Regions from separate parts of the Mitsuaria sp. BK041 genome, predicted to be linked through region 1. Evidence: predicted binding sites of a transcription regulator. Region 1 holds the regulator's gene; the other holds the start of a gene.
The links. The regulator NrdR, encoded in region 1, represses ribonucleotide reductase genes. The targets are predictions, from matches to a motif close to CACNANATNTNGTG.
Positions count from the first base shown of each region.

Region 1 (14,289 bases):
CACGAACGGGCGGCCGTGGCGCATGCGGGTCAGGAAACCGATGTTGAGCTCGTGCGCCTCGATCGCTGCCGGATGGTCCGCCGTGAGCACGTCCGTGACGATGCCGGCGGCGCGCATCCGCGCCAGGCCCTGGCCGGCGACCAGCGGATTGGGATCGTCCAGCGCGACGACGACCCCGGCCACGCCGGCTGCGATCAGCGCGTCGCAGCAGGGCGGGGTGCGACCGTGGTGGGCGCAAGGCTCGAGCGTCACATACGCGGTGGCGCCGCGCGGATCGTGACCACGGGCCTGCGCGTCCCGCAGCGCCATGACCTCGGCATGGGCCTGGCCCGCCGCCTGCGTGTGCCCTTGTCCGAGCACCCGATCCTGCGCGTCCACGAGGACGCAGCCCACGCGGGGATTGGGATCGCTGAGGCCGACGGCGCCCTGCGCCAGTCGCACCGCCTCGGTCATCCAGCGGCTGTCCCGGGTGTCGGCATGGAAAGGGGGCGGGGATGAGGCGGGGCGGGGCGCTTGCATGGCGCGCAGTCTAGCGGCGACCTTGGGCGGCAGCAGCAGCAGGCCCGAGAGGGCGGGATCCTCCGCCGGCAGCAGGCTGTCCAGCGTGAGCGACCGCGGCCTGCCGGCGCGATCGGTCCAGTGGACCCGGAGGTGGACCGCGCGCAGTGGCGGGACGTCGGCCATGAAACCGTCCGCCGGACCGTCCGCCGGAAGGCTGCCGGGCGGCATCGGCTCATGCCAGGGCGCGGACTGCGCGTCGAGCTTGAACTCGGTGGCCGGGCCCTCCCAGGTCAGCGAGGGGGCCGGGCCGTCGGGCCGCCATCGCCAGCGCTCGAGTTCGTTGCGCGCCAGGCGCAGCGCCTGCTCCTGGTGCCGGATGTCGTCGACAACGAGTCGCAGACGGACCTGGAGCGCCATGAGCGCTGCCGTGCCGATCGCGAGCAAGGCCAGCGCGATCAAGGCTTCCACCAGGGTGAAGCCCCGGCGACGACGCCGACCGTCATGCGGGAAAGGGGCGCGGGCGTTGGTCATCGCGTGGGGCTCCAGCTACCGGGGACGGGAAGAAAGCTGCCCATCTGGCGATGCACGCGATAGAGCACCGCGGCATCGTGGGTCAGGGTGACAGTCTTTCCCGGGTCGAAGACGCCGTCGGTCACGATCGCGCCGCGCCAGGAGGCGGCCTGGCCGACGGGCGGGTGCCAGCCGATGCCCTCCCGCGCATAGAGCACGCCTTGCGCGCTGCCCGGCGCGGAGAGGTCGAGGCGGCCGTCGACGACCAGCACCAGGGGCGTGCCGTCCAGCGCAGCGGGCGGCCATTCGCTCAGGCGCGCGTCTCCGTCGATCCAGATCAGGCGGCGTCCCCGCGCCAGGGCCTGGGCGAGCGGGGCGCCGCAGTCGGCGTCGCAGCGCATGCGCGCGATGGCGGGCTGACTGCGATATCGCATCGCCGGATAGCCGAAGACGCGCAGAAAGCTGCCCGGCCCTTCGGTCGCCGCCTGCGGCGGCGGCAGCCGCAGGGCGCTGAGCAGGGCCAGATGCCGGGCGGCCTCGGCAAGGCCGGAGGGGCCTTCGGACAGGTCGTCGCAGTCGGCCCGGCGGTCGCTGCATCCGCGCACGATCAGCTTCAGCTGGCCGGCCGGGCCCGCGTCGGTGAAACGAACGGTGAAGCGTGGTTGCGGATCCAGGGGTCGCGCGTCCGCGGTGGGTGATGCGCCGGCGGGGTCGCGCTGGGTCGCGCACTGGCAGGTCCAGCGGAGCGGTCCGGTGTTCGTGCAGGCCGGGGACATCGCGCCCCCTGTGGCTGGCGCGCTGGGCTTCGCGCGGTAATGCCCGTCCGCGCCGAGCTCCAGGAAGCGGCTGCGGAAGTCGGTCGCGGAGGCGCTGGAGGTGCCGGCGGCGGCAATGTCGGCGCTCGGGCCGGCTGGATGCGATGCCGGCCGGCAGCTGTCGTCCACATGGCCGCCATTGAGCATCGCGATCGCCCAGGCCATGCCGGCCTCGGCCGCCTCGAAGGCGGTGGCGGCGCGGTGGTCATTGGCGGCCACGCGCTGGGCCGTCGTCAACTGGCGCGTGGCCCAGGCAGCACCCAGCGCCAGTACGCCAAGCAGCACGACGCACATCGCCAGCGTGCCGAGTCCCCGTTGCAGGCGCCGGGTCATGGGCAGTCTCCCGCGAGCGCGTCGTTGCGCACGAGGCCCCGCACGGTCAGCTGTTGACGGACCCGGTGATCGTGAACGGCCTCGGCGTCGAGCACCAGTTCGACCATGCGGGTCAGGATCGCTGGGCCACAAGCGGGCGCGTCGCCACCCCCACCGCCACCCCCACCGCTGCCACTGCCGCCGTCGGTTGGAGGCGGCGCGGGCGGCGGCGTTCCCGGCGAGCAGGCGCGCGCGCAGGCGTCTCCCAGCGACTTCGCCTGCGAGTCGACCCGCAGGTCGAAGGCGCGCACGCGCAGCAGCGCCGGATCGGTCAGCGGCTGGTAGCGGCCCGCGACCAACTGGTCGATGCGGCCCTCGCTCCAGCGGAACCCGGCGACCTCCCGCACGCCGGTCCCACCGGTCGAGTTGCCGTCCCGGGAGAAGCTGTAGGTCACGTGGGTGCCGGCTTCTCCCACGTCCAGGTCGGCGTAGGGGTTGCGGACCGGCGCGGGTGCATCGGCCTGCCAGAGGGCCTCCTGCGGTCGGTCCCAGAAGGCGGCACGGCGCAGGTCGCGCAGGATCAGCTCCGCGGTGGCGCGCAGCTCCTGCTGCACTTGCAGCTCCAGCAGCAACCGGTGATGGGCGCCGACTTGAAGGCCGGCCATGGTGAAGGCGCCCGCCATCAGCATCAGGCTGATGGCCAAGCCGACCAGCAGTTCGACGAGCGTGAAGCCGTGCGAGATCCCCTGCGCATTTCGCGACGCACGGGGATGCTGCGGAGGGTGACGATGAGCGGACATGCGTTTGCCCCCTTCAGCGCGGCCAGCAGGCGTCGGCCTGTTCGGCGCCCCCGGCGTCCCGGCCCGAGGTGTGGATGGCGCCGGCCTCCAGCCGGAGTGTCAATACCTGGCACCGGCGGTCCCCGGTCTGGCTGCCCTGCGCGATGGCCTCGAGCGTGTAGCGCGTCGCGTCCGCCTGCGCGATGCGCAGCCGGTAGAGGCTGCTGCGCGTCAACGGCGACGGCGCCAGGTCCTCCAGCCGGTCGGCATAACGGGGGTGGCCGGACCTGAAGCGCTCCTGCGCCAGCTGGAGCGCCAGCAAGGCCTCCCGCGCCTCGGCGCGCCGTCCCTTCAGGACGTGATCGCGGAAACTCGGCAGCGTCAGCACGGCGAGGACGGCCAGGATCGCCAGCACGATCACGATCTCGATCAACGAGAAGCCCCGCGTCCTCATGCGCACCTCGGCAGGCGGCTCGCGGTGCCCTCGGCCGCGCAACTGCGCACGCGACCGGTCAGGCTGACGATGTGGCGGATCGCGCCGATGCCTTCCATGCGGACCTCGACCGTGCCGCTCACCGACACGGTGCCCTGGCGGCCGCTGAAGAGCATCGACGGCACGTTGGACACCACCTCCGACTGGCCGCGGCCTCGTGTCCAGCGCATCTGCTTGATGGCCTGGGCACCGGCGTCGCAGACCGGCGGGGTGTCCATCCGGCAGCCACAGCCGCCGAGGGGGCCGGTGTGCAGCACGTAGCAGCGTCCGCTGCCGGTCACCGGGGACTCGTCGCCGCCAAAGCGCAGGATCACATTGCGCGCGCCCTGGATGGCCTCGCTGCGTGCCAGCTGAAGGTCGCCAAGGACAGCCTGCGCGCTGTTGGCGAGCCGCTGGCGCCAGAGCCAGTCGCGCATGTCGGGGCCGGCGAGCATCGCCGCGAGCGCGACGATCGCGATCGACACGAGCAACTCGATCAGGCTGAAGCCGCGACCGTCGCCCGGTGGCACGGGGCCATCGCGGAATGCGGGCACGGGAAGGGCGGGCACGGGAAGAGGGAGGGGAAGGGCAGTGGGCACGTCGGTCTCCGGAAGAGTTGCAGGAACTCTAGGGAGACGCGCGTCGCGGCGCTTCGCCTTCAGGTGGGAAAAGCCGGCCCGCTGAAGGGGGCCGGCTTTTGGGGGAGTCAGATGTCCCGGATCAGCTGCCGGAACTCGTCGACGTCCTCGAACGAGCGGTACACCGATGCGAAGCGCACGTAGGCCACCTTGTCGATGCGCTTGAGCTCGCGCATCACATGCTCGCCGAGCTTGGTCGACGGGATCTCGCGGGCGCCGCTGCTCAGCAGCTTCTCCTGGATGCGTTCCAGCGCGGCGTCGATCTGCTCGATGCTGACGGGACGCTTGCGCAGCGCCAGCGTCATCGACGCGCGCAGCTTGCCCATGTCGAAGTCGGCGCGCGTGCCGTCCTTCTTCACGACCATGGGCAGCGCGATCTCCGCGCGCTCGTAGGTCGTGAAGCGCTTGTCGCAGGACTGGCAGCGCCGGCGGCGACGCACCACGTCGCCTTCATCCGATTCGCGGGTCTCCGAGACTTGCGTGTCGCCGTGACCGCAGAAGGGGCAACGCATGCGCCGCGGGCTCCGCTCAGCGGTAGACCGGGAACTGACGGGTCAGTTCGGCCACCTTGTCGCGCACGCGGGCCAGGTTGGCCTCGTCATGCGGGTTGTCCAGCACGTCGGCGATCAGGTGAGCGGTCGCGCGGACCTGCTCCTCCTTGAAGCCGCGGGTGGTCATCGCCGGCGTGCCCAGGCGGATGCCGCTGGTGACCATGGGCTTCTGCGGGTCGTTGGGGATGCCGTTCTTGTTGCAGGTCATGTGGGCGGCGCCCAGGATGGCCTCGGCTTCCTTGCCGGTCAGGTTCTTCGGACGCAGGTCCACCAGCATCACGTGGCTCTCGGTGCCGCCGGAGACGATGCGCAGGCCGCGCTCGATCAGCGTCTGCGCCAGCACCTTGGCGTTGGCCACGACCTGCTGCTGGTAGGCCTTGAATTCCGGCGACAGCGCTTCCTTGAAGGCCACCGCCTTGCCGGCGATGACGTGCATCAGCGGACCGCCCTGGATGCCGGGGAAGATCGCCGAGTTGATCTTCTTGGCGATCGCTTCGTCGTTGGTCAGGATGATGCCGCCGCGCGGGCCGCGCAGGCTCTTGTGCGTCGTCGAGGTCACCACGTCCGCGTGCGGCAGCGGGTTCGGGTAGACGCCCGCGGCGATCAGGCCGGCGTAGTGCGCCATGTCGACCATGAAGTAGGCGCCGATCTCCTTGGCGATCCTGCCGAAGCGCTCGAAGTCGATGCGCAGCGAGTAGGCCGAGGCGCCCGCGATGATCAGCTTGGGCTTCTTCTCGCGCGCCAGCGCTTCCATCGCGTCGTAGTCGATCTCCTCCTTGGCGTCCAGGCCGTAGGAGATGACGTTGAACCACTTGCCGCTCATGTTCAGCGCCATGCCGTGGGTCAGGTGGCCGCCTTCGGCCAGGCTCATGCCCATGATGGTGTCGCCCGGCTGCAGCAGCGCGAAGAACACGCCCTGGTTGGCCTGCGAGCCGCTGTTGGGCTGCACGTTGGCGAACTCGGCACCGTAGAGCTGCTTGAGGCGATCGATCGCCAGTTGCTCGACGACGTCGACGTATTCGCAGCCGCCGTAGTAGCGCTTGCCGGGATAGCCCTCGGCGTACTTGTTGGTCAGCTGGCTGCCCTGCGCGGCCATGACCGCCGGCGAGGTGTAGTTCTCCGAGGCGATCAGCTCGATGTGTTCTTCCTGCCGCTGGTTCTCCTGCTGGATGGCGGCGAAGACTTCGGCGTCGACGTTGGCGAGGGTCTGTTGGGTGCGGTCAAACATGATTTGATGTCGGCTCAAGGGTTGGCGCCGCCCGCCCGGCGGCGCATCGGCGCGATCGCGGGGCGCGATGCGGCGACGGATGCCGGAACGACGGCGGCCCAGGCGAACGGCACGGACAGCCGGAGGAGACCCCGGCCGTTCGCGCTTCCCGGTGGTGACCCACCTCGGGCGACGCCTGCGCGGTGAAGGAATCATCACCGGACAGGGCGCCCTGATCGCCAGTTGCGCGAAGCGTGCAGTGTAGCCGCACCGGAGCGGGGCACGGCGCGGGTCGTGACATTGTTCCTGGCTGGAGGCACGCCGACGCACCAATGAAAAAACGGGTTCCGAGGAACCCGTTTTTTCGAGGCGCGGTGGCTGGATCAGCGCATCACGGCGGTCATCGCGACCTGCTCGCCGCCGGTGGCCGGCGCCGAGGCCGGCTCGCGGATCGGGCGCGGCGCGGACGGGCTGACGTTGCGACCCTGGACCACCGCCTTGAGCAGGTCCTGCTCGGCCAGCACGCGGGCGGCGTAGCCGGTGTCGTCGGGCAGGTTGGTGGCGCCGACGTAACGACGCAGGCCTTCCTCGAGGCTGCCGGCGCGCTGGATGCATTCCTTGAGCACCTGCACGCCGACGCGCAGGTTGGTGATCGGGTCGAACGCGGCCAGGTTGCCGCCGAAGGCCTCGTACTTGTCGTCGTGGACGCGCGTCATCACCTGCATCAGGCCCTGCGCGCCGACGGCGCTCTGGGCGAAGGGGTTGAAGCCCGATTCGATCGCCATGATCGACAGGATCAGCGTGGGATCGACGCGCGCGCGCTGGCCCACGTCCCAGGCTTCCTTGACCAGGCGGCTGACCGGCTCGGGCGCGACGCGGTAGCGGCGCGCCAGGTAGTTCGCCACCAGTGCCTGCTGGCGGGTCAGTTCCTTGGGATCGACCGCGGTGGCGCGGGTGATCGCCTCGGGCTCGGCCATCAGCGCGAGCACGTCGCCGGAAGCCTCGACGCGCGCCTCGTGGCGGGCGTTGAGCCAGCCCAGCACCTGGCCTTCCAGTTGCTGGCGCAGGTCGGCCTGGCTGGCGAAGACCAGCCCGACGGCGACGACGGCGAAGCCCACCAGGGCGAGCGTGTTGTGGCTGACGACCAGCAAACCCTGGCCGATGTCCTTGATGAACAGCACCAGGGCGGCACGCGCCTGGCGGGGGAGGGATAGCAGGTCCGAACGCGCTGTCATGCGACTCCTTTCTCCGACCACGCCCGGTGTGTGCGGGACGAGTCGCAGATCGCGTTCACTCGTCGGACGCACCCTTGGGGGTGGCGATAATGGGCCGGTTCGGGCGTTGTCGGCGGCTCGGAGGGCTCTCAGAGGGCTCCGGGCGCTTGGCGCGACAGACGGGCGATCCAGCGTCCATTGGCAGCGGACCGGTTTCGCCGTCCCAAGGCGAAGACCGGGATAACCCTGGGGGCCAGGGCAGGGCGCGATTCTATGGATCAACAATAACCCGTCAATAGTATGGGCCTTGTTCATCAAAACTTTTGGTTATGAAGTACCGAGATCTGCGTGACTTTGTGGGCGCTTTGGAAGGCATGGGGGAACTGCGTCGGGTGACCGATCCGGTGTCGCCGGTGCTGGAGATGACGGCCCTCAGCGACCTGGTGCTGAGGGCGGAAGGGCCGGCCTTGTTGTTCGAGCGGCCCACCGGCCATCGCATGCCGGTGCTGGCCAACCTGTTCGGCACGCCGCGCCGGGTGGCGCTGGGCATGGGCGCGGAGTCGACCACCCAATTGAGGGAGGTCGGCCAGTTGCTGGCGACGCTCAAGGAGCCGGAACCGCCGCGCGGCATGCGCGACCTGGGCAAGCTGGCGCAGATGGGCAAGGCGCTGTGGGACATGAAGCCGGCGCTGGTCAAGCGGCCGGTCTGCCAGGAACAGGTGGTCGAGGGCGCGGCCGTCGACCTCAAGCAGCTGCCCATCCAGACCTGCTGGCCAGGCGACGTCGGCCCGCTGCTGACCTGGGGCCTCGTGGTGACGCGCGGACCGCAGCGGATCGCCAACCCCCGGTTGCGCCAGAACCTGGGTATCTATAGACAGCAGCTGATCGGCCGCCGGCAGCTGATCATGCGCTGGCTGGCGCATCGCGGCGGCGCCCTCGATTTCCGCGACTTCGCGATCGCGAATCCGGGACAGCCTTTCCCGATCGCGGTGGCGCTGGGCGCGGACCCGGCGACGACGCTCGGGGCGGTGACGCCGGTGCCGGACACCCTGTCCGAATACCAGTTCGCCGGGCTGCTGCGCGGCTCGCGGACGGAGGTCGCCGACACGCAGGTCGGCGAGGCCGGCCGGATGCTGCAGGTGCCCGCGACGTCGGAGATCGTGCTGGAGGGGCACATCCCGCCGGCGGCGCCCGGCTTCACCGGCCACAGCGAGGACGGCATCCCGCTCAAGGAGAAGGGCGGCTACCTGCACGCGCTGGAGGGGCCCTACGGCGACCACACCGGCTATTACAACGAGCAGGACTGGTTCCCCGTGTTCGAGGTGAACCGCATCACCCAGCGCGACGGCGCGATCTACCACTCGACCTACACCGGCAAGCCGCCCGACGAGCCTGCGGTGCTGGGCGTGGCGCTGAACGAGGTGTTCGTTCCGATCCTGCAGAAGCAGTTCCCGGAGATCGTCGACTTCTACCTGCCGCCGGAGGGCTGCAGCTACCGGATGGCGGTGATCTCGATCAAGAAGGCGTACCCGGGCCATGCGAAGCGCTTGATGTTCGGCCTGTGGAGCTACCTGCGCCAGTTCATGTACACCAAGTTCATCGTGATCGTGGACGAGGACGTGGACATCCGCAGCTGGCAGGACGTGATCTGGGCGATCACGACCCGCATGGATCCGGTGCGGGACACGACGCTGGTCGAGGGCACGCCGATCGATTACCTGGACTTCGCCTCGCCGGTCAGCGGACTGGGCGGGAAGATGGGCCTGGACGCGACCAACAAATGGCCGGGCGAAACCAGTCGCGAATGGGGTCGCGTCATCGAGATGCCGGCCGAGCACAAGGCCCGCGCGGCGGATCTCTATCAGCGTTTGTTCGGGGGCTAGGAATGTCCTGATTCCTAGGGGGCGCGGCTTGAATAGGCCGGATGGCCCACCTAAGGTTGTCAGGCCTTTCCGGCACTTCCTCTGGCGCAGTCTCTGCGCGCCAGGAGCCCTGCGGCAGATCGCCGCGGAGCCCCAAAGGCGGCTGGTCCGCCCACCCCCTCCCGTCCGGGATGCCCGGCGAGGAGGGGGTTTCTATTTGGAGTGGCTGCGCGATCCCGGCCCGGCGGATGGCCCGTTCAGTGGCCGGCCAGGTAGCCCAGCCATTCGTAGCCCAGGTAGCGCGCGCGGGCGGTGCCGTCCTGCGACGGCAGCAGGTCGCGCCATTCGAACCCGGACAGCGCCAGGCCCATCGGCGCTGGCACCAGCTCGACCCCGGGCGGCAGTTCCTCCCGGAAGGCGCGCAGCGCCCGGCGCATGTGGACGTCGTGCGTGACCAGCACGACGCGGCGCACGGGCTGGCCGCGGAGCAGCTCGGCGGTGTAGCGCGCGTTCTCGCGGGTGTCGGTGGCGCGATCCTCCTTCGCGGCAAGCTTGAAACCGAACTCCTGCGCCGCGGTGCGCTCGGCCAGCGCGGCCTCGGTCATGCGGTCCCCGGGCTCGTCGCGCGGCGTGCCGCCGGTGAAGATCAGCGGGATGCCGGTGCGGCGCGAGAGCCAGATGCCGTAGCGCAGCCGTTCGATCGACGCCGGCTTGAGCTGCGCGCTGCCGTACTCCGGCATCAGCCGGCGGGCGCCGCCGCCGAGCACGACGATGACGCTGTCCCGCGGCGGGATGTCCTGGAGCCGCTGGATCTGCACGGCCTGCTGCGGGCCGAGCAGGCGCTGCTGCAGCCACAGCGCGCCCAGTTCGGTGCTGCCGATCCAGACCGCGACCAGCCCGGCCGCGAAGAGCGCGCCCGACAACCACCGCCGGCGATGCCGCAGCCACCAGGCGAGCAGCAGCAGCGGAAAGGCGCCGGTGGGTGGCAGGAGGAAAGCAGCGACCGCGTGTATCAGGTCGTTCATCGGGAGCCGGGGATGGGTGTCAGGTGTTGAGGCCCGCCAGCATAATCAGCTTCCTTGACGATTCGACCGGTCCCGGCCGGCTGCGCCCGTGTTCTTCTCCGCTCTTCCCGTCTGGCCCCGGCGCGTCCTGCGCGCGCTCGTGGGCCTGGTGCTGTTCCTCGTGGCCCTGCTGCTGGTCGCGTGGATGGCATTGCCGATGTGGATCGAGCGGGCGGGCGTGCGGATCGCGACGGAGCAACTCGGCCGGACGGTGACGCTCGGCCGCGCCAGCTTCACGCCGTGGCGGCTGGCGCTGACGCTGGAGGACCTGAAGATCGCCGGCCCCGCGGCGCAGGCGCCGCCGCTGCTGGAGGTGCGTCGTGTCCGGGCGGCCCTGTCGCCGCGCTCGCTCTGGCACCTGGCGCCGGTGCTGTCCTCGCTGACGGTGGAGGCGCCGCGTGGACGCGTCGCGCTGTTGCCGGACGGCAAGACCGATCTGGACGACATCCTCGCCCGGCTGGCCGGGGCGCCGAAGACGCCGTCGTCGCCGGACGACGGCCCGACCGAGGCGGCGCTCTACAACATCGAACTGACCGACGGCGAATTCCGCCTGGACGACCGGACCGCCGGCATGGTCCACGAGCTCAAGGCGCTGCACCTGGGCATCCCTTTCCTGTCGACGCTCGACGCGGATGTCGAGGTGCATGTGCAGCCGCGCCTGTCCGGGCAGTTGAACGGCGTGGGATTCCAGAGCGAAGGCCAGGCGCAGCCGTTCGCGGACACCCGCAGCGCGAGCATGACCGTCAAGCTCGACGCGCTGGACCTGTCGGCCTATCGCGCCTACTGGCCCAAGTCGCTGCCGATGCGCCTGGCGCAGGGCCGGCTCGACACGCAACTGACGCTCGACTTCAAGCAGCCGCCCGGGCAGGCGCCCGAGGTCAAGATCAGCGGCCGCACCGCGCTGCGCGACCTGTCGCTGCAGCGTGGCGCCGGCGACGGCGTCTGGGCGGACTGGCTGCGCTGGCAGGCGCTGACCGTCGACCTGGCCGACGTCCAGCCGCTGAAGCGGCAGGTGATGCTGGGCGCGGTCACCTTGAAGCAGCCCGAGCTGCTGATGGGGCGCGACGCGCAAGGCCGGCTGTGGCTGCCGGACATGCCGCCGGAGCCGAAGCCGCCGGAGCCCGCAGCCGCCGCCTCGGCGGCCGGTGCCTCCAGAACCGCCGCGGCGCCGTGGCGCGTCGGCGTCCAGCGCCTGGCGCTGGAAGGCGGCCGTGTCGGCTGGACCGATGAGACGCTGCGTCCGGCCGCCCGCTGGCGGGTGGACGCCCTGAGCGTGACCGGCAGCGGGCTGAACTGGCCGCTGGCGGCGAAGGCGGCGCCGGTCGAGATCACCGCCACCCTGGGCGCCGACGGCGCGGCGTCGCCCGCGACGTTCTCCGGCAAGGGCCAGGTCGGCGCGGCCGGCATCGCGCTGGACTGGGCCGTGAAGGACCTGGCGCTGGACGGGCTCGCGCCTTACCTGAAGGCGGCGACGCCGCTGGCCGTGCGCGGCCGATTCGCAACGCAGGGCGCCGTGCGCGCCGGTCCCGGCGGCGAGGACGTCAAGCTGTCGCTGAAGGGGCTGAGCCTGGACGGCGTGGAGATCGCCGATGGCAAACAGCCGGTGCTGGCGCTCAAGCAACTGAGCCTGGATCAGGCGGAACTGGCCCTCGACGGCCGCCGGCTGAGCGCCGGCAAGCTGGCGCTGGTGGCGCCGCAGGCGCATCTGGGGCGCGACAAGGCGGGCCGATGGAGCTGGGAGGCCTGGATGGCCGCGTCGGCGCCGTCCCAGGGCGCGGGTGCCGCGACGGCCTCGCGCCAGCGCGCGCCAGAAACGCGGGGCGATCGCCTGACGCTGGATGCGCCCGAACACCGTGAGGTCGCGGCCGCACCGGTCCCCGCGCCGTGGACGGCGCAGGTGGCCGAGGTCACCGTCGAGGGCGGCAGCGCGACGCTGCTGGACCTGGCCACGCATGTGCTCGACGACGAACCGGCCCGGCCGATCGGCCTGCAGGAACTGGCGCTGAAGCTCTCCGGCCTCGAGTGGGACGGGCGGCAGTTGCGCAAGCCGATGCCGGTCCAGCTGAGCGCCACCCTGCGCCGGCCCGACGCCACGCGGCGCAACCAGCGCGAGGTCCCGAAGTTCCGCTGGGACGGCCAACTGGCGCTGGCGCCGCTGAAGCTGTCCGGCAAAGTCAGCGCCGAGCACCTGCCGCTGCACTGGGCCGATCCCTACCTCGATCCGTCGATCGGCATCCACCTGCAGCGGGCCGAGGGCTCGATGCGCGGCAGCTTCGAGCTGGCCGAGACGCCCAAGGGGCCGTCGGTCGCGGCTGGCGGCGACCTGCTGATCGCCGATCTGCGCCTGCGCCAGGCCCGTCTGCAGGACGGCCGGCGGCGCTCGGCCGAGGAACTGCTGAGCTGGCAGGGGCTGAAGCTGGGTGGTTTGAGCCTGGCGCTCGCGGCGGGCGGCACGCCGGACCTGAAGATCCAGCAGGCGGTGCTCGACGAGTTCTACGCCCGGCTGATCGTCAACGAGCAAGGGCGTCTCAACCTGCGCGACCTGAACCAGACCGAGCAGGGGCAGGCGGTGGCCGCCGTGGCCGGCACGGCGGCGGCCTCGGCCCCGGTGGCGGCGACGGTGGCGCAGGCCACCTCGGCGCCCGCGCCGGCCACCGGTGCCGCGGCCGCCTCGTCCGCCGCCGGGCAGCCGCCGCTGCGGCTCAGCATCGCCGAGACCCGGCTCAACGGCGGCAAGGTCGATTTCAATGACCGGTTCATCAAGCCCAACTACAGCGCCAACCTGAGCGAACTGACCGGCACGCTGGGCGCGTTCTCGGCGGGCTCGGCGGAGATGGCGCCGCTGCAGCTCAAGGGCAAGGTCGAGGGCACCGGGCTGCTGGACATCAGCGGCCGCCTGAACCCGAGCGGGGCGCCGCTGGCGCTGGACATCACCGCCAGCGCCACCGACATCGAGCTCGCGCCGCTGTCGCCCTATGCCGGCAAGTACGCCGGTTATGCGATCGAGCGCGGCAAGCTCTCGACGCGCGTCCATTACGAGATCGAGCCGGGCGGCCGGCTGCAGGCCGACAACAAGATCGTGCTCAACCAGCTGACCTTCGGCGACCGCATCGACAGCCCGACCGCGACCAAGCTGCCGGTCAAGCTGGCGGTGGCGCTGCTCAAGGACCGGGATGGCGTGATCGACGTCAACCTGCCAGTCAGCGGCTCGCTCAACGATCCGGAGTTCAGCGTCGGCGGGCTGGTCGTCAAGCTCATCGTCAACCTGCTGACCAAGGCGCTGATGTCGCCGTTCTCGCTGCTGTCCGGCGGCGGCGGGGCGGAGATGAGCCAGCTCGAATTCCAGCCCGGCACGGCCGCGCTGCAGCCGGACGCGGCGAGGAAGCTCGAGCCGCTGACCCGGGTGCTGGCGGACCGCCCGGCGCTGCAACTGAGCATCACCGGCTGGGTCGATCCGGCCGGCGAGCGCCGCGCGGCCCAGGCGGCGCGGCTCGAGGATGCGCTGCTGGCGGAGCGGCGTCGCGAACTGCGGCGGGCGGCGGTGACACAGGCAGCGGGGCAGGCGGTGGGCCCGGCGACGGCGGCCTCCGCCGCGACCGACGCGCCGGTGACGCTGGACGAAACCCAGCGCGCGCGCCTGCTCAAGGTCGTCTACGACAACGCCAAGCTGCCCAACAAGCCGCGCAACTTCGTCGGCCTGACCAAGGACATCCCGGCCGAGCAGATGCGCGAGCTGCTGATGGACAGCTACACCGTCACCGACGAGCAGCTGCGGGAGCTGGCGCTGCAGCGCGCGGTCGCGGTGCGGGATGCGCTGATCGAGCGCGGCGTGCCGAACGCGCGCATGTTCCTGGCCTCGCCGAAGCTGCACGCGAAGGACGACGAGCGCGGCGCCGACAAGGACAAGCCCTGGCAGCCGCGCGTGGATCTGGCGCTCAGCGCACAGTGAGCGGGCGTCGCTCGCCTATGCTGGCGGGCTTGATTTCCGGGGCGCGCGCCCGATCTGAATCCGCCTGTCGCGGGAAGACTTCCCGCCAGCCTTGAGGACCTGCCATGACGACCACTCCGAATCCCGTTTCCCTGCCGGCCGGCGAGGACCTGATCACCCTCGGAGGCGGCTGCTTCTGGTGTACCGAGGCGGTGTTCCTGCGCGTCAAGGGCGTGCTGGGCGTCGAGTCCGGCTACACCAACGGCCAGGTCGCGCAGCCCAACTATGAGCAGGTCTGCTCCGGCAACACCGGTCATGCCGAGGTGGTGCGGGTGCGTTTCGACACCCGCGTCGTCAGCCTCGAGGATCTGCTGCAGGTGTTCTTCACCATCCACGATCCGACGACGTTGAACCGCCAGGGCGCGGACGTCGGCAC
Region 1 is NZ_JACHYT010000001.1:1,998,114-2,012,402, forward strand. It holds gene ribD (bifunctional diaminohydroxyphosphoribosylaminopyrimidine deaminase/5-amino-6-(5-phosphoribosylamino)uracil reductase RibD) at 1-1,032, opposite strand, end outside; gene FHT38_RS08780 (PilX N-terminal domain-containing pilus assembly protein) at 1,029-2,159, opposite strand; gene FHT38_RS08785 (PilW family protein) at 2,156-2,938, opposite strand; gene FHT38_RS08790 (type IV pilin protein) at 2,952-3,371, opposite strand; gene FHT38_RS08795 (GspH/FimT family pseudopilin) at 3,368-3,958, opposite strand; gene nrdR (transcriptional regulator NrdR) at 4,096-4,539, opposite strand; gene glyA (serine hydroxymethyltransferase) at 4,556-5,806, opposite strand; ZMP/ZTP riboswitch at 5,896-6,042, opposite strand; gene FHT38_RS08810 (lytic transglycosylase domain-containing protein) at 6,169-7,020, opposite strand; gene FHT38_RS08815 (UbiD family decarboxylase domain-containing protein) at 7,329-8,882, shown strand; gene FHT38_RS08820 (YdcF family protein) at 9,119-9,886, opposite strand; gene FHT38_RS08825 (DUF748 domain-containing protein) at 9,975-13,874, shown strand; gene msrA (peptide-methionine (S)-S-oxide reductase MsrA) at 13,979-14,289, shown strand, end outside.

Region 2 (14,289 bases), on a different contig from region 1:
CGTCGGCCAATCCCGCAATGCCAAGGGCGAAACCGTCGACCAGCTCGTCCTGGATGTGCCTTGCCGCGCGCTGAACGAGCGGGTGGCGATCGCGCTGACCATCCTGGATCACGACGACCTGCGCGGCGCGCTCAAGCCCGACGCGCGCGGCCGGACCGAACGCGGCGACCTCGCCGCGCTGCGCCAACTGCTGAACGGGAAGGAAGATTGAATGCAACGACGCGCTGTTCTGGGGCTGGGCGCCGCTGGCGTGGTGGCTGCCGGCGCGGGGGCCTACCTCGCGCTTCATCATGAAAGGCAGGCCGGCGGTGGGGGCGGCGCAGCGCCGTCGGGACCGCTCTCGGCGGAAGCCGCGGCGTTCTGGAACGCCAGCTTCGACACGCTCGACCAGCAGACCTACGAGCCCGGCGCCCACCTGCGCGGCAAGCCGCTGCTGCTGAACTTCTGGGCCACCTGGTGCGCGCCTTGCGTCAAGGAATTGCCGGAAATCAATCAGTTTCACGACGAGTTCTCCTCCAAGGGGTGGCAGGTGCTCGGTCTGGCCGTCGACGCGCCGACGCCCGTGCGGGGCTTCCTCGAGAAACTTCCGTTGAAGTTCCCGGTCGCCCTCGCCGGGCTCACCGGCACCGATCTGTCCAAGACCCTGGGCAATGCCAAGGGAGGCCTGCCGTTTACCGTCGCCTTCAGCGCGAAAGGCGAGCCGATCTGGCGCAAGTTGGGCGCCACCCACCTGGAAGAACTGCGCGAGATGGCCCGCGCGATGAAGTCCTGAAGCCTCGACCGAAGCCCCGTCAAGGCCTGCTCGGCCATAGCGGGCGGCCTGAAGCTGGTCAAGCCTTTTATTTTTGGCTTGCTGCCGGGATCTGAACCCAAAAGGCGTAAAGTCCACCCTTTTACGCTTCTAGTGTCTTCGCTCTAATTGGCGGGACCGGTCGCTGAATGCAAGTCCTGGTACTACACGGCCCCAACCTCAACCTGCTCGGCACCCGAGAGCCTGGGGTCTACGGCGCGACCACTTTGGCGGAGATCGACGCAGATCTTCGCCGGATCGCGCAGGAAGCCGGCGTAGCTCTGGAGAGCTATCAAAGCAACCACGAAGGTGGCTTGGTAGACCGCATTCAAGCAGCCGGACGCGACGGCACGCGCTTCATCATCATCAATCCGGCGGCCTACACCCACACCAGCGTCGCGATCCGCGATGCGCTTGCGGCGGTGGCGCTGCCGGTGATTGAAGTGCATCTGTCCAACATCCACAAGCGCGAACCGTTCCGTCACCACAGCTACGTGTCGCCGGTCGCGGAAGGCGTGATCTGCGGACTGGGTCCGGCCGGCTACCGGTTGGCGCTGCAGTTCGCGATCCAGCAATTGAGCCGGCCGGCCTCGTCCCCCTGAGCGCCGCGGTCCGCCTGCCGTCGGACCGGAAGACAACCCGAAGATCACAACCGATCCCCGTTGGAGAGTTCATATGGATTTGCGCAAGCTCAAGACCCTGATCGACCTCGTCTCCGAGTCGAACATCTCTGAACTTGAAATCACCGAGGCCGATGGCAAGGTGCGCATCGTCAAGTCCGATGGCCAGCCCGTCGTGGCGGCCATGCCCATGATGCAGGCGCCGCAGATGGTCGCCGCGCCGGCAGCGCAGGCCGCCGCCCCGGTCGCCGCCGCACCTGTGGCCGCGCCGGCCCCGGCCGCGGAAACCGGCCACATCGTCAAGTCGCCGATGGTCGGCACCTTCTACCGCGCCTCCAGCCCGAACGCCAAGCCGTTCGCCGAGGTCGGCCAGCAGGTCAAGGAAGGCGACCCGATCTGCATCATCGAGGCCATGAAGATCATGAACGAGATCGAAGCCGACAAGACCGGCACGATCACGAAGATCCTGATCGAGAACGGCCAGCCGGTGGAATTCGGCCAATCGCTGATCGTCATCGAGTAAGGCGGTCCGAGATGTTCAAGAAGATCCTCATCGCGAATCGCGGCGAGATCGCCTTGCGTATCCAGCGCGCTTGCCGCGAACTGGGCGTGAAGTCGGTCGTCGTGTATTCGGAAGCGGACCGCGACGCGAAGTACGTGAAGCTGGCCGACGAGGCCGTCTGCATCGGCCCCGCGCCGTCCGCGCAGAGCTACCTGTCGATGCCGGCCATCATCGCGACGGCCGAGGTCACCGACGCCGAAGCGATCCACCCCGGCTACGGCTTCCTGTCCGAGAACGCGGACTTCGCCGAGCGCGTCGAGCGCAGCGGCTTCACCTTCATCGGCCCGACCCCGGACAACATCCGGACCATGGGCGACAAGGTCTCGGCCAAGCAGGCCATGATCAAGGCCGGCGTGCCCTGCGTGCCCGGCTCCGAGGGCGCCCTGCCCGACGATCCCAAGGAGATCGTCCGCATCGCCCGCGCGATCGGCTATCCGGTGATCATCAAGGCCGCCGGCGGCGGTGGCGGCCGCGGCATGCGGGTCGTCCACACCGAGGCCGCGCTGGTCAACGCGGTGCAGATGACCAAGGCCGAGGCGGCCGCGGCCTTCGGCAATCCGCAGGTCTACATGGAGAAGTTCCTGGAGCATCCGCGTCACGTGGAGATCCAGGTGCTGGCCGACGGCCACAAGAACGCCGTCTGGCTGGGCGAGCGCGACTGCTCGATGCAGCGCCGCCACCAGAAGATCATCGAGGAAGCGCCAGCGCCGGGCATTCCGCGCCGCCTGATCGAGCGCGTCGGCGACCGCTGCGCCGCGGCCTGCAAGAAGATGGGCTACCGCGGCGCGGGCACCTTCGAGTTCCTGTACGAGAACGGCGAGTTCTACTTCATCGAGATGAACACCCGCGTGCAGGTCGAGCACCCGGTGACCGAACTGGTGACCGGCGTCGACATCGTGCAGATGCAGATCCGCATCGCCGCCGGCGAGAAGCTGCCCTTCACCCAGCGCAACATCACGATGCGCGGTCATTCGATCGAGTGCCGCATCAACGCCGAGGATCCGGTGAAGTTCATCCCGTCCCCCGGCCGCATCACGATGTGGCACCCGCCCGGCGGTCCCGGCGTGCGCGTGGACTCGCATGCGTACACCAACTACTTCGTGCCGCCGAACTACGACTCGATGATCGGCAAGATCATCGTCCACGGCGACACCCGCGAGCAGGCCCTGGCCCGCATGCGCATCGCGCTGTCGGAGACCGTCGTCGAAGGCATCCAGACCAACATCCCGCTGCACCGCGAGTTGATGGCCGATGCCAAGTTCATCGAAGGCGGTACCGACATCCACTACCTCGAGCAGTGGATGGCCGCCCACAAGCGCTGACCCGAAGGCGCTGCCCGATCAGCGCCGACCGCCGCTGAGCGACAATGCGCAGGCCCTCAAGCGTGGACGCTGGTCCGCCTTGAGGGCTTCTCCATTTCAGAAGTCCCCCGAAGTCCCGGAGCCGCCATGAGCGAAAACCACGGCGAAGACCACGCCAACGATCCCCTGCTGCACGAGCTCGTGCTGATCTGCCGCGAGGAGGATGTCGAGACCGTCAGCGACGCGCTGATGGAGATCGATTCGCTGGCCGTCTCCGTCGAGGATGCCGATGCCGACACGCCCGCGGAGCGCGCGCTGTTCGGCGAGCCCGGCATGCCGGCGCCGCGCGCGGGCTGGGAGCGCTCGGTGGTGAAGGCGCTGTTCGCCGAGGAAGCCGAGGCCACCGAAGCCGCGACGCTGATCCTGGCGCAGGACTGGGCCACCGACGTCCACGTGCAGGCGATCCAGACCGTCGCGCAGCAGGACTGGGTGCGGCTGACGCAATCGCAATTCGCGCCGGTGGAGATCACGCCGGAGTTCTGGATCGTCCCGTCCTGGCACGAGGCGCCGGCGCAGGCGCGGCAGGTCATGCGGCTCGACCCGGGCTTGGCATTCGGCACCGGCACCCATCCGACGACACGCATGTGCCTGCGCTGGATCGCACGCCACGGCGCCGAGGCCGCCCACTGGGATCGCGTGCTCGACTACGGCTGCGGCTCCGGCATCCTGGCCATCGCGGCCGGCTTGTTCGGCGCGAAGTCCATCGACGCCGTCGACATCGACCCGGCCGCGCTGATCGCCTCGACGCACAACGCCAAGGACAACGGCGTGACGCTGAACGCCGCGATGCCCGATGCCGCGAACGGCGAGTACCCGGTGGTGCTGGCCAACATCCTGGCCACGCCGCTGAAACTGCTGGCGCCGCTGCTGTGCAACCACCTGCGCCCGGGCGCGCACCTGGTGCTGGCCGGCATCCTCGAGCGCCAGGCCGATGAATTGAAGGCCGCTTACGCGCCGCACGTGGCCCTCGAGGTCGCCGACAGCGAGGACGGCTGGATTCTGATGACGGCGCGTCGCCCTGCCTGATCCATCGCTCGAAGGACCACTCGCCGCACGCACGCCAGCCCTCCCGACCCATCGTCCGCGGGCACTTCCATTGCCTCGCCCGGGCCGATGAACAGCCACATCGCGGGTCGCGCGCCCGTGGTGACGGTGTGTCAACCGGGGGGTGTTCGCGTCAAGGACTGACCCTGCTTCGTGGCATCATCGCGCCCATGAATCTCGCGACCCGCTGCACGACCTGCGGCACCATCTTCCGGGTGGTGCAGGACCAGCTGCGCGTCTCCGAAGGCTGGGTCCGCTGCGGCCGCTGCGCCGAGGTCTTCGATGCCCGCGAGCAGCTGTTCGATCTCGAGCGCGACAGCCCGCCGCCCTGGCCGCCGCTGAGCCCCCCGGCAGAGCCCGCGCCGGTCGACCGGCGCCCGCCACAGCCCGCGCCGACACCGACCGCGCCAGCCTATCGCGACGACTTCCCGCCGAGCCAGCCCGCACCCTTGCCACCGTCGAGGCCAGTGGCCCCGCCCGCGTCGATCTTCGCGCCGGAGCCCGTCTTCGCACCGGAGCCGCCGGCTCACCACCAACCACCGCGCGACAGCGGCTGGATCGCCGCCGACGACGAGTCGCTCAATCCCTTCGCGCCGCCGCGCCGCATGGCCGACGACGAGCCGATGGACGACATCGTCGACGCGCGCTTCAACGCGACCGGCGTCGACGAGCGTCCGCACGAAGCCCGTCGGGAACCCTTCCTCGAGGCGCCCGCCGCGCCCGATCCGCGATCGCATTTGCCCGAACCCAAGGGCATGCGGTTCGAGGAGGATGAGCTGCCGCCGCCGATGATCGACGACGACGAGCGCCCTGATGTGACCCTGGCGCTGAGCCCGGCCACCGCGGCGCAGCTGCGCGCGAATGAACCGGCACCGGAGCCGGACCTGGGGCCGTCGCTCGAACCTTCGTCGTCGATGATGGCGCCCGACGAGGACGCCATCGCCGAGGCCAAGCGCGCGGCCAAGGCCACGAGGAAGCGCCGGTTCTGGAATCCGTTCAAGCGGCGCCGGGCCGCCACGCCCCGATCGACGGAGAGCCCCGAAACCACGATGACGGTGCTGGCGGCGGAGTCCGAACTCCTGGCCGCCCGCGCGGCCGCGTCGACCGCCAGTGCGGACGCGATGTCCGCGCAGGGCTCACCGAGCGTGATGCCGGACCAGTTGCCGAGCTTCATGCGCCAGGCCGAGTCGGCACGACGCTGGAATCGCCCCGGCGTGCGCCTGGCGCTGGGCAGCGCCGCGACGATCCTGGCGCTCGGGCTGATGGGCCAGTTGCTCTGGCATGCCCGCGAGGCGATCGCGGCGCAGTACCCGACGGCCAAGCCGGCGCTGGTTTCGGTGGCGCAGGCGCTGGGCCAGGAGATCAAGCCCTGGCAGCACATCGAAGCCTTGAGCGTCGAGAGCAGCAGCCTCAATCCGGCCGGCGCCGCCAACCACTACCGCTTCAGCATCAGCCTGCGCAATCGCAGCAATTGGGAAGTGGCGCAGCCGTGGGTGGACCTGAGCCTGACCGACGCGAGTGGCGTGCTGGTCGTGCGCCGCATGCTCTCGCCGGCCGAGATGCAGGCCGGCCGCGTCGCGCTGCCGGCCGGCGCCGACCAGCAGCTGCAGCTGGTCTTCGACAGCGGCGCGCAGAAGATCAGCGGCTACTCGGTCGAGCTCTTCTATCCCTGACCGGGGACACGGGCCACTGCCCGAACGATCCTTCTCCCTCTGATGGGCGCCGCGCAGGCGCCCTTCTTCTTTGGCGACCCCAATGGGAGGCCGCAAAGAAAAAACCCGGCTTGCGCCGGGTTCGGAGGGCTCGACGAACCGGACCCGAAGGTCCGGTCATCGTTCAAGCTCAGGGCTTGTTGCCGGTCGGGAAGGGCCAGGCGGCTTGCGGGCTCAGCGCGGTCTTCGCAGCCGGGGCCGGCGCAGCGGCAGGCTTGGCAGCGGGGGCAGCGGCAGGCTTGGCAGCAGCCTTCTTCGGTGCAGCGGCCTTCTTCGGAGCAGCAGCCTTCTTGGCGGCCGGCTTCGCAGCAGGCTTGGCGGCGGCCTTGGGGGCAGCCTTCTTCGCAGCAGCGGCCTTCTTGGCAGGCGCAGCCTTCTTCGCGGCGGGCTTCGCAGCCTTGGCAGTGGCCTTGATCGGCGGCTTCTTGGCGGCGGAGGCCTTCTTGGCCGGCGCAGCCTTCTTGGCAGCGACCTTCTTGGCCGCAACCTTCTTCGCCGGTGCCGCCTTCTTCGCAGCAGCCGCCTTCTTGGCCGGAGCGGCCTTCTTCGCCGGCGCCGCCTTCTTCGCAGCAGCGGCCTTCTTCGCCGGCGCAGCCTTCTTGGCCGGAGCGGCCTTCTTCGCCGGCGCCGCCTTCTTGGCCGGAGCCGCCTTCTTCGCGGCCGGAGCCTTCTTCGCAGCGGCCTTCTTGGCCGGAGCCGCCTTCTTGGCCGGAGCGGCCTTCTTCGCAGTTGCCATTTCAGTTCTCCTTGATCAAGTGGAAATAGCCCTGCCCGTCATCAACCGGTTGATGCCGGTGCAGGTATTCACCGCCCACGACGCGCGGGAGTTGCGCTCCGCGGTGCGGTGAATCGGGTTGCGGTGCGCCTCCGCCGCTTCTATGTCGGTCGGTCGGCGCATCGCCAAGCTTGATCTCTTCTTCAACAAACAATGCTCGAGGGTCACTCCGCCTCGGACTTCATCAGTCCCAGGACAGCGCGCCGCCCGATTGGTATTCGATCACTCGCGTTTCGAAGAAGTTGCGTTCCTTCTTCAGGTCAATCATTTCGCTCATCCAGGGGAACGGGTTTTCCTCGTTCGGGAAGAGCGCTTCCAGGCCGATCTGCGTCGCGCGACGATTCGCGATGTAGCGCAGGTAGCCCTTGAACATGGCCGCGTTCAGGCCCAGCACGCCGCGCGGCATCGTGTCCTCGGCGTAGCGGTACTCGAGCTCCACGGCCTTCTGGAACAGCGCCTTGATCTCCGCGCGGAATTCAGGCGTCCACAGGTGCGGGTTCTCGAGCTTGATCTGGTTGATCAGGTCGATGCCGAAGTTGCAGTGCATCGACTCGTCGCGCAGGATGTACTGGTACTGCTCGGCGGCGCCGGTCATCTTGTTCTGACGCCCCAGCGCCAGGATCTGCGTGAAGCCGACGTAGAAGAACAGGCCTTCCATCAGGCAGGCGAAGACGATCAGCGACTTGAGCAGCGTCTGGTCGTTCTCCGGGGTGCCGGTGACGAAGTTGGGATCCATGATCGCGTCGATGAACGGGATCAGGAATTCGTCCTTGTCGCGGATCGACTGCACCTCGTGATAGGCGTTGAAGATCTCGCTCTCGTCCAGGCCCAGCGACTCGACGATGTATTGGTAGGCGTGGGTGTGGATCGCTTCCTCGAAGGCCTGGCGCAGCAGGAACTGGCGGGCTTCGGGGGCCGTGATGTGGCGGTAGGTGCCCAGCACGATGTTGTTGGCGGCCAGCGAATCGGCGGTCACGAAGAAGCCGAGGTTGCGCTTGATGATTCTGCGTTCATCGTCGGTCAGACCGTTCGGGTCCTTCCACAGCGCGATGTCGCGGGACATGTTCACTTCCTGCGGCATCCAGTGATTCGCGCAGGTGGCGAGGTACTTCTCCCACGCCCACTTGTACTTGAACGGGACCAGCTGGTTGACGTCGGTCTGGCCGTTGATGATGCGCTTGTCGGCGACGTTCACACGGCGCTCGCTCGCGTTGGCGATCGACGAGGCAGAAGAGGACACCGAACCCGCCGCGGAGGCGGCGGCATCACGCGCGACGGCTTGCGTCGCTGCGTGGATCGATGCGCCCGACTGCGGCGCGTTGCTCGAAGGTTGACGGTCTTCTTCCCAAACCAGCATGGTGGTCTTCCTATGGTCGCGGATTATCGGAGTGTTGTGTTCAAACACAAAGGACTTCTTGACTTTGACGCCGCTTCGCTGTTGCTGGTCCGCATCGCATTCGACGCGTCGGACCACGTGCGTCGCATCTCTTGATGAGTGCGATGCCGCGCGATCTCGACACGCGGCAGGAGCCGGAGCGGACGTCCGATCAAGCGTTCATCGATCGCTCGCGAGGCCGGGCGGAAAAATCGCCGATCGCCGCGAACATCGATGAACACTCGCATCGCGAGCGTCGGAGGTGTCGACGCATGACGCCGACACCTCCTGTTTCGATTACTGGCAGGCCTCGCAACCGGGGTCGTCGATGGCGCAGAACTTGACGTCCGTCGCCGGCGACACGTCGCCCAGATCCGGCGAGACCGAAGTCTCGATCGGCGCGACCGCAACCGGTGCCGCCGCGACCGGCGCGGCGCTCAGGCCACCGATGCCGCTGCTCACCGCGTTGAGCTGGCCGGCGTTCTGCACGGTGCTCTTCTCGGCATGCGTCGCGCCCATCGTGCGGAGGTAGTAGGTGGTCTTCAGGCCACGCTGCCACGCCAGCTTGTAGGTCTCGTCCAGGCGCTTGCCCGAGGCGCCGGCCATGTAGATGTTCAGGCTCTGCGCCTGGTCGATCCACTTCTGGCGGCGCGCGGCGGCTTCCACCAGCCACACCGGATCCACTTCGAACGCGGTGGCGTACAGGTGCTTGAGTTCCTCGGGCACGCGGTCGATGCGGCGCAGCGAGCCGTCGAAGTGCTTGAGGTCCATGACCATCACGTCGTCCCACAGGCCCAGCTTCTTGAGGTCGCGGACCAGGTGCTCGTTCACCACGGTGAACTCGCCCGACAGGTTGGACTTCACCGACAGGTTGCCGAAGCAGGGCTCGATCGACGCGTCGACGCCGATGATGTTGGAGATCGTCGCGGTCGGCGCGATCGCCACGCAGTTGCTGTTGCGCATGCCGTCACGGGCGATCTTGGCGCGCAGCGCGTCCCAGTCCAGCGACGACGAGCGGTCCACGTCGACGTAGCCGCCGCGGGCTTCGGCCAGCAGGTTCAGCGAGTCGATCGGCAGGATGCCGCGGTCCCACAGCGAGCCGCGGTAGCTGCTGTAGCGGCCACGCTCGGCGGCCAGTTCGGTCGAAGCCCAGTAGGCGTGATAGCAGACGGCTTCCATCGAGCGGTCGGCGAACTCGACCGCGGCGTCGGAGGCGTAGGGCACGCGCAGCTGGTACAGCGCATCCTGGAAGCCCATGATGCCCAGGCCCACCGGACGGTGGCGCAGGTTGGAGTCGCGCGCCTTCTTGACCGCGTAGTAGTTGATGTCGATGACGTTGTCGAGCATGCGCATCGCCGTCGACACCGTCTTCTTCAGCTTCTCCTGGTCGATCTTGCCGTCCTTCAGATGCTGCGACAGGTTGACCGAGCCCAGGTTGCAGACCGCGATCTCGTTGTCGTTGGTGTTCAGCGTGATCTCGGTGCACAGGTTGGACGAGTGCACGACGCCGACATGCTGCTGCGGCGAGCGCACGTTGCAGGCGTCCTTGAACGTGATCCAGGGATGGCCCGTCTCGAACAGCATCGTCAGCATCTTGCGCCAGAGGTCGCGGGCCGGCATGCGCTTGTGCAGCTTGAGCTCGCCGCGGTCGACCTTGGCTTCATAGGCCGTGTAGGCGACCTCGAATTCCTTGCCGAACAGGTCGTGCAGGTCCGGGCAGGTGGACGGGCTGAACAGCGTCCAGTCGCCGCCTTCGATGACGCGCTTCATGAACAGGTCGGGAATCCAGTTCGCCGTGTTCATGTCGTGGGTGCGGCGCCGGTCGTCACCGGTGTTCTTGCGCAGCTCGAGGAATTCCTCGATGTCCAGGTGCCACGTCTCCAGGTAGGCGCAGACGGCGCCCTTGCGCTTGCCGCCCTGGTTCACCGCGACGGCGGTGTCGTTGACCACCTTCAGGAAGGGGACGACGCCTTGCGACTTGCCGTTCGTGCCCTTGATGTGCGAGCCCAGCGCGCGCACCGGCGTCCAATCGTTGCCCAGACCGCCAGCGAACTTGGACAGCAGCGCGTTTTCCTTCAGCGCTTCATAGATGCCGTCCAGGTCGTCGGCCACCGTCGTCAGGTAGCAGCTGGACAGCTGCGAGCGGCGCGTGCCCGAGTTGAACAGCGTCGGCGTGGAGCTCATGAAGTCGAAGGTCGACAGGACTTCGTAGAACTCGATGGCACGGGCTTCGCGGTCGATTTCGCCCAGCGCCAGGCCCATCGCGACGCGCATGAAGAAGGCCTGCGGCATTTCGATGCGGGTGCCGTCCACATGCAGGAAGTAGCGGTCGAACAGCGTCTGCAGGCCCAGGTAGTCGAACTGCAGGTCACGCTCGGCCTTCAGCGCGGCGCCCAGCTTGGCCAGGTCGTACTGCTGCAGCTTCTCGTCCAGCAGCTCAGCCTGCACGCCCTTCTTGATGAAGCCGGGGAAGTAGTCGGCGTACGCGGTGGCCATCTCGGCCTGCGTGACCTCGCGGCCCAGGATCTCCTTGCGGATCGTGTGCAGCAGCAGGCGGGCGGTGGCGCGGGTGTAGCCCGGGTCCTTCTCAATCAGCGTGCGCGCGGCCAGGATGGCGGCCTTGTAGACCTCGTCCATCGGGACACCGTCGTACAGGTTGCGCTTGGTCTCGGCCAGGATGGGCTCGGGCTTGACGTCCACACCCAGGTTCTCGCAGCTCGACGAGATCAGCGCCGCCAGCTTGTTCAGGTCGAGCGGCACCCGCACGCCGTTCTCGATCACCGAGATGCCGGACTCCAGCACCGCGGCCTGGCGCTGCTCGCCCTGGGCGGCGCGCTCCTGGGTGCGGCGCTCGCGGTACAGCACGTAGGCGCGCGCCACTTCATGGTGGCCGCCGCGCATCAGCGCCAGCTCGACGTGGTCCTGCACGTCCTCGATGTGGAAGGTGCCGCCGGCCGGGCGCGAGCGCAGCAGCGCGCGCGTCACCGAATCGGTCAGCGCGTCGACGGTCTCGCGCACGCTGGCGGACGCCGCACCGCTGGTGCCGTGCACCGCGAGGAAGGCCTTCATCATCGCCACGGCCACCTTGCTCGGCTCGAAGTGCACCACCGCGCCGTTGCGGCGGATGATCTGGTGCTGCGGGAAGCTGGCCGAAGCGGCGGCGGACTCGCGCGGAGCCTGGGCCAGGCCCGTTTCAGCGGTCGGTGTGGCGGCGACAGTCTGCATGGGATCCTCGTCTGTTCTGGTGTCTGGAAAAACAAAAAAGCTTCGCCCGGCCCGGCTTGTCCGAAGGGCCCGGCGATCAGGGGGTCAGGTGATGTCGGCGGTGCTGCTGATGCGCCCGGACTTGGGATTCCCGGTCCTCCGACCAAGGGGTCGGCAGCGCGGGCAAGACGTCTGAGGGAGCATTCATCGCCGTGTTTGCGAAGTCAGCAGGATAGCATGCAAAACACTATATCTAGTGGTCGCAGCACCTTCAAGGAACTAGCGGTAGCGTCATCGCCCTTGACGTCCGCCATGCGCTGGTCTAGCCGTAAGACCTGGCCCCGCACAGCCCCGATGGATTCGCGCATCGTGGCCGCGACGCCAGGATTGGCGCGGGTTGCAGCCGGGAATCGGACGCGAGGGCCGATGGTTGCTGAGCAGGCGCCGATGGCGTCTCGATGACACGCCGCGCCGCTGTCCCCACCCGTTAGGACAACCCCGCCCTAGGACCTTCCCGGAGGGGCCACCGGCGGTGGGGTCATGGTCGCATTGCGCGCAGTTCCGCTGGGATGCGAACCGGTCAGGACTCGTCGCCGCCGACCGAGATTTCCAGCCGCGCCATGCGGTAGCGCATCTGCCGCAGCGACAGGCCCAGGCTGGCGCCGGCCGCGGTGCGGTTGTTGCGGTGCTGCTCGAGCGCCCGCAGCAGGATCTGCTTCTCGACCTCGTCCAGATAGGTGGCGAGGTCCGCCGGCAGCGGCGCACCGCCACGCGCCTCGGCGGGCAAGGCGGCGCCCAGCGGCGGCTCCGCGGCCACCTCGGCGGTCTCCGCCGGCGCGTCATCCAGGCCCAGCACGCTGTCGGGCAAGCCGAGGTCGGCCAGGTCGATGCCGTCGCCGCTGGACAGCGCGAGCGCGCGATGCAGCAGGTTCTCGAGCTCGCGCACGTTGCCCGGGAAGCTGTAGCGCGACAGCGTCGCCAGCGCCGCCGGCGTCAGCGCGGGCACCGGCGCCACGCCGGCGTCGGCGGCGATGCGCTGCAGGATGCGCGCGCTGATCGGCGCCAGGTCCTCCATGCGCTCGCGCAGTGGCGGCACGCGGATCTGGATCACGTTGAGCCGGTAATACAAGTCCTGGCGGAAGCGGCCGCCGGCCACCTCCGCGGCCAGGTCCTTGTGGGTCGCGCTGAGCAGCCGGACGTTGACCGGCATTTCCGCCACCGCGCCCACCGGCCGCACCGAGCGCTCCTGCAACGCGCGCAGCAGCTTGGACTGCATCGCCAGCGGCAGGTCGCCGATCTCGTCGAGGAACAGCGTGCCGCCCTGCGCCGCCTGGAAGAAGCCCTCGCGGTCCTCGCTCGCGCCGGTGAAGGCGCCCTTGCGATAACCGAAGAACTCGGCTTCCAGCAACTGCTCCGGGATCGCGCCGCAGTTCACCGCGATGAAGGGCTGGGGACGGCGCGCGCTGACGTCATGGATCGCGCGCGCCACGAGCTCCTTGCCGGTGCCGGACTCGCCGTTGAGCAGCACCGGCGCCATGCTGCGCGCGACCTTCTCGATCAGCTCGCGCACCTGGCGCATCGGCGCCGAGTCGCCGACCAGGCGCTCCAGCGCCGTGGTCGAGCCGGTCAACGGCGGCGCGGCGCGGGCCGGCTTGCGCGCTTCGGTCGGCGCGGGCCGGGGGGCCTCGACCGAGCCCAGCACATCGAAGGCGCCCGGAGCGGTCGGCGCGAAGGCATCCGGCGCGGCGGCGACGGACATCGCGCTCGAGGCCGCGTTCGATGCCGCGTTCGATGCCGGGTTGAATGCCGGGTTCGACGACGCGTTCGAGGGCGCACTCCACCCCGTGCTCGACGCGGCCGCCGGCGCGGACGAGAACGGCTTGGGCACAGGCCCTTCCATCTTCGGCGTCCGGCCGAGCGCCGATGCGACCACCATCCGGAACTGGCGCAGGTCCACCGGCTTGGTCAGGTAGTCGTAGGCCCCGGCCTTGAGCGCCTCGACCGCGTTCTCGGCCGAGCCGTAGGCGGTGATGACCAGCGCGCGCTCGCTGCGCCCCTGCTGCTCCAGCCAGCGCAGGATGTCCAGGCCGCTGCCGTCGGGCAGCCGCATGTCGGTGATGACCGCGTCGTAGCGGCGCGTGCCCAGCAGCTCCAGCGCGTCCTCGACGGTGCCGGCGCTGTCCAGCGAGAAGCCCTCGCGCAGCAGCGTCATCTCGTAGAGGGTGCGCAGGTCGGGCTCGTCGTCGACGACCAGCAGGCGGGGATCAGCGCTCATGGAGTTCGGTATCGGGGAAATGGGAATCCGGTCCCGCGGACGGGACCGAGGCAAGCGCGGCGCCTGGCGAAGCCGGCCGCGACAGCAGCACGCGGAACTCGTTCGCCTCGGCGTTCGGCCCGGTGTCGCGGCGGTGATATTCGATGCGGGCGCCGTAGCGTTCGCACAACTCGCGGCAAATGTACAGGCCCAGGCCCGAGCCCCGGCTGCGCGTGGAGAAGAAGGGCTCGAACAAATGTCTTTCGACCTCGGCCGGGATGGGCTCGGCGCGGCTGAACACCGACAGCCGCACCCACTCGCGGTCCTCGCCCAGCTGCACGCGCAGCGCGCCCGGACCGGGGCGCGCGTGGCGCAGGCCGTTGTCCAGCAGGTTGATCAGGACGCGGCGCAAGTGCTCGGGCTCGAAGCTGACGAGCAGGCCGTCGCGCTCGATCTCGACGCGCAGCGGGCTGGCCTCGCCGCCGGGCAGCCGCTGGGTGGTGGCCCAGTCGGCGCAGTACTCGCGCACCAGCGGCGCGACGGCCAGCGTCAGCGCCACCGGCGCGATGCCGGGCGCGACCTCCATCACGTC
Region 2 is NZ_JACHYT010000002.1:589,203-603,491, forward strand. It holds gene FHT38_RS18480 (hypothetical protein) at 1-211, shown strand, start outside; gene FHT38_RS18485 (TlpA disulfide reductase family protein) at 212-772, shown strand; gene aroQ (type II 3-dehydroquinate dehydratase) at 940-1,392, shown strand; gene accB (acetyl-CoA carboxylase biotin carboxyl carrier protein) at 1,466-1,933, shown strand; gene accC (acetyl-CoA carboxylase biotin carboxylase subunit) at 1,945-3,294, shown strand; gene prmA (50S ribosomal protein L11 methyltransferase) at 3,463-4,359, shown strand; gene FHT38_RS18510 (zinc-ribbon and DUF3426 domain-containing protein) at 4,548-6,050, shown strand; gene FHT38_RS25430 (histone) at 6,220-6,825, opposite strand; gene FHT38_RS25435 (hypothetical protein) at 6,841-6,987, opposite strand; gene FHT38_RS18520 (ribonucleotide-diphosphate reductase subunit beta) at 7,049-8,221, opposite strand; gene FHT38_RS18525 (ribonucleoside-diphosphate reductase subunit alpha) at 8,537-11,464, opposite strand; gene FHT38_RS18530 (sigma-54 dependent transcriptional regulator) at 12,024-13,718, opposite strand; gene FHT38_RS18535 (PAS domain-containing sensor histidine kinase) at 13,708-14,289, opposite strand, start outside.
Region 2: FHT38_RS18525 (ribonucleoside-diphosphate reductase subunit alpha) is a predicted target of NrdR. The motif match lies at 11,689-11,702, and genes of this name have one in related genera.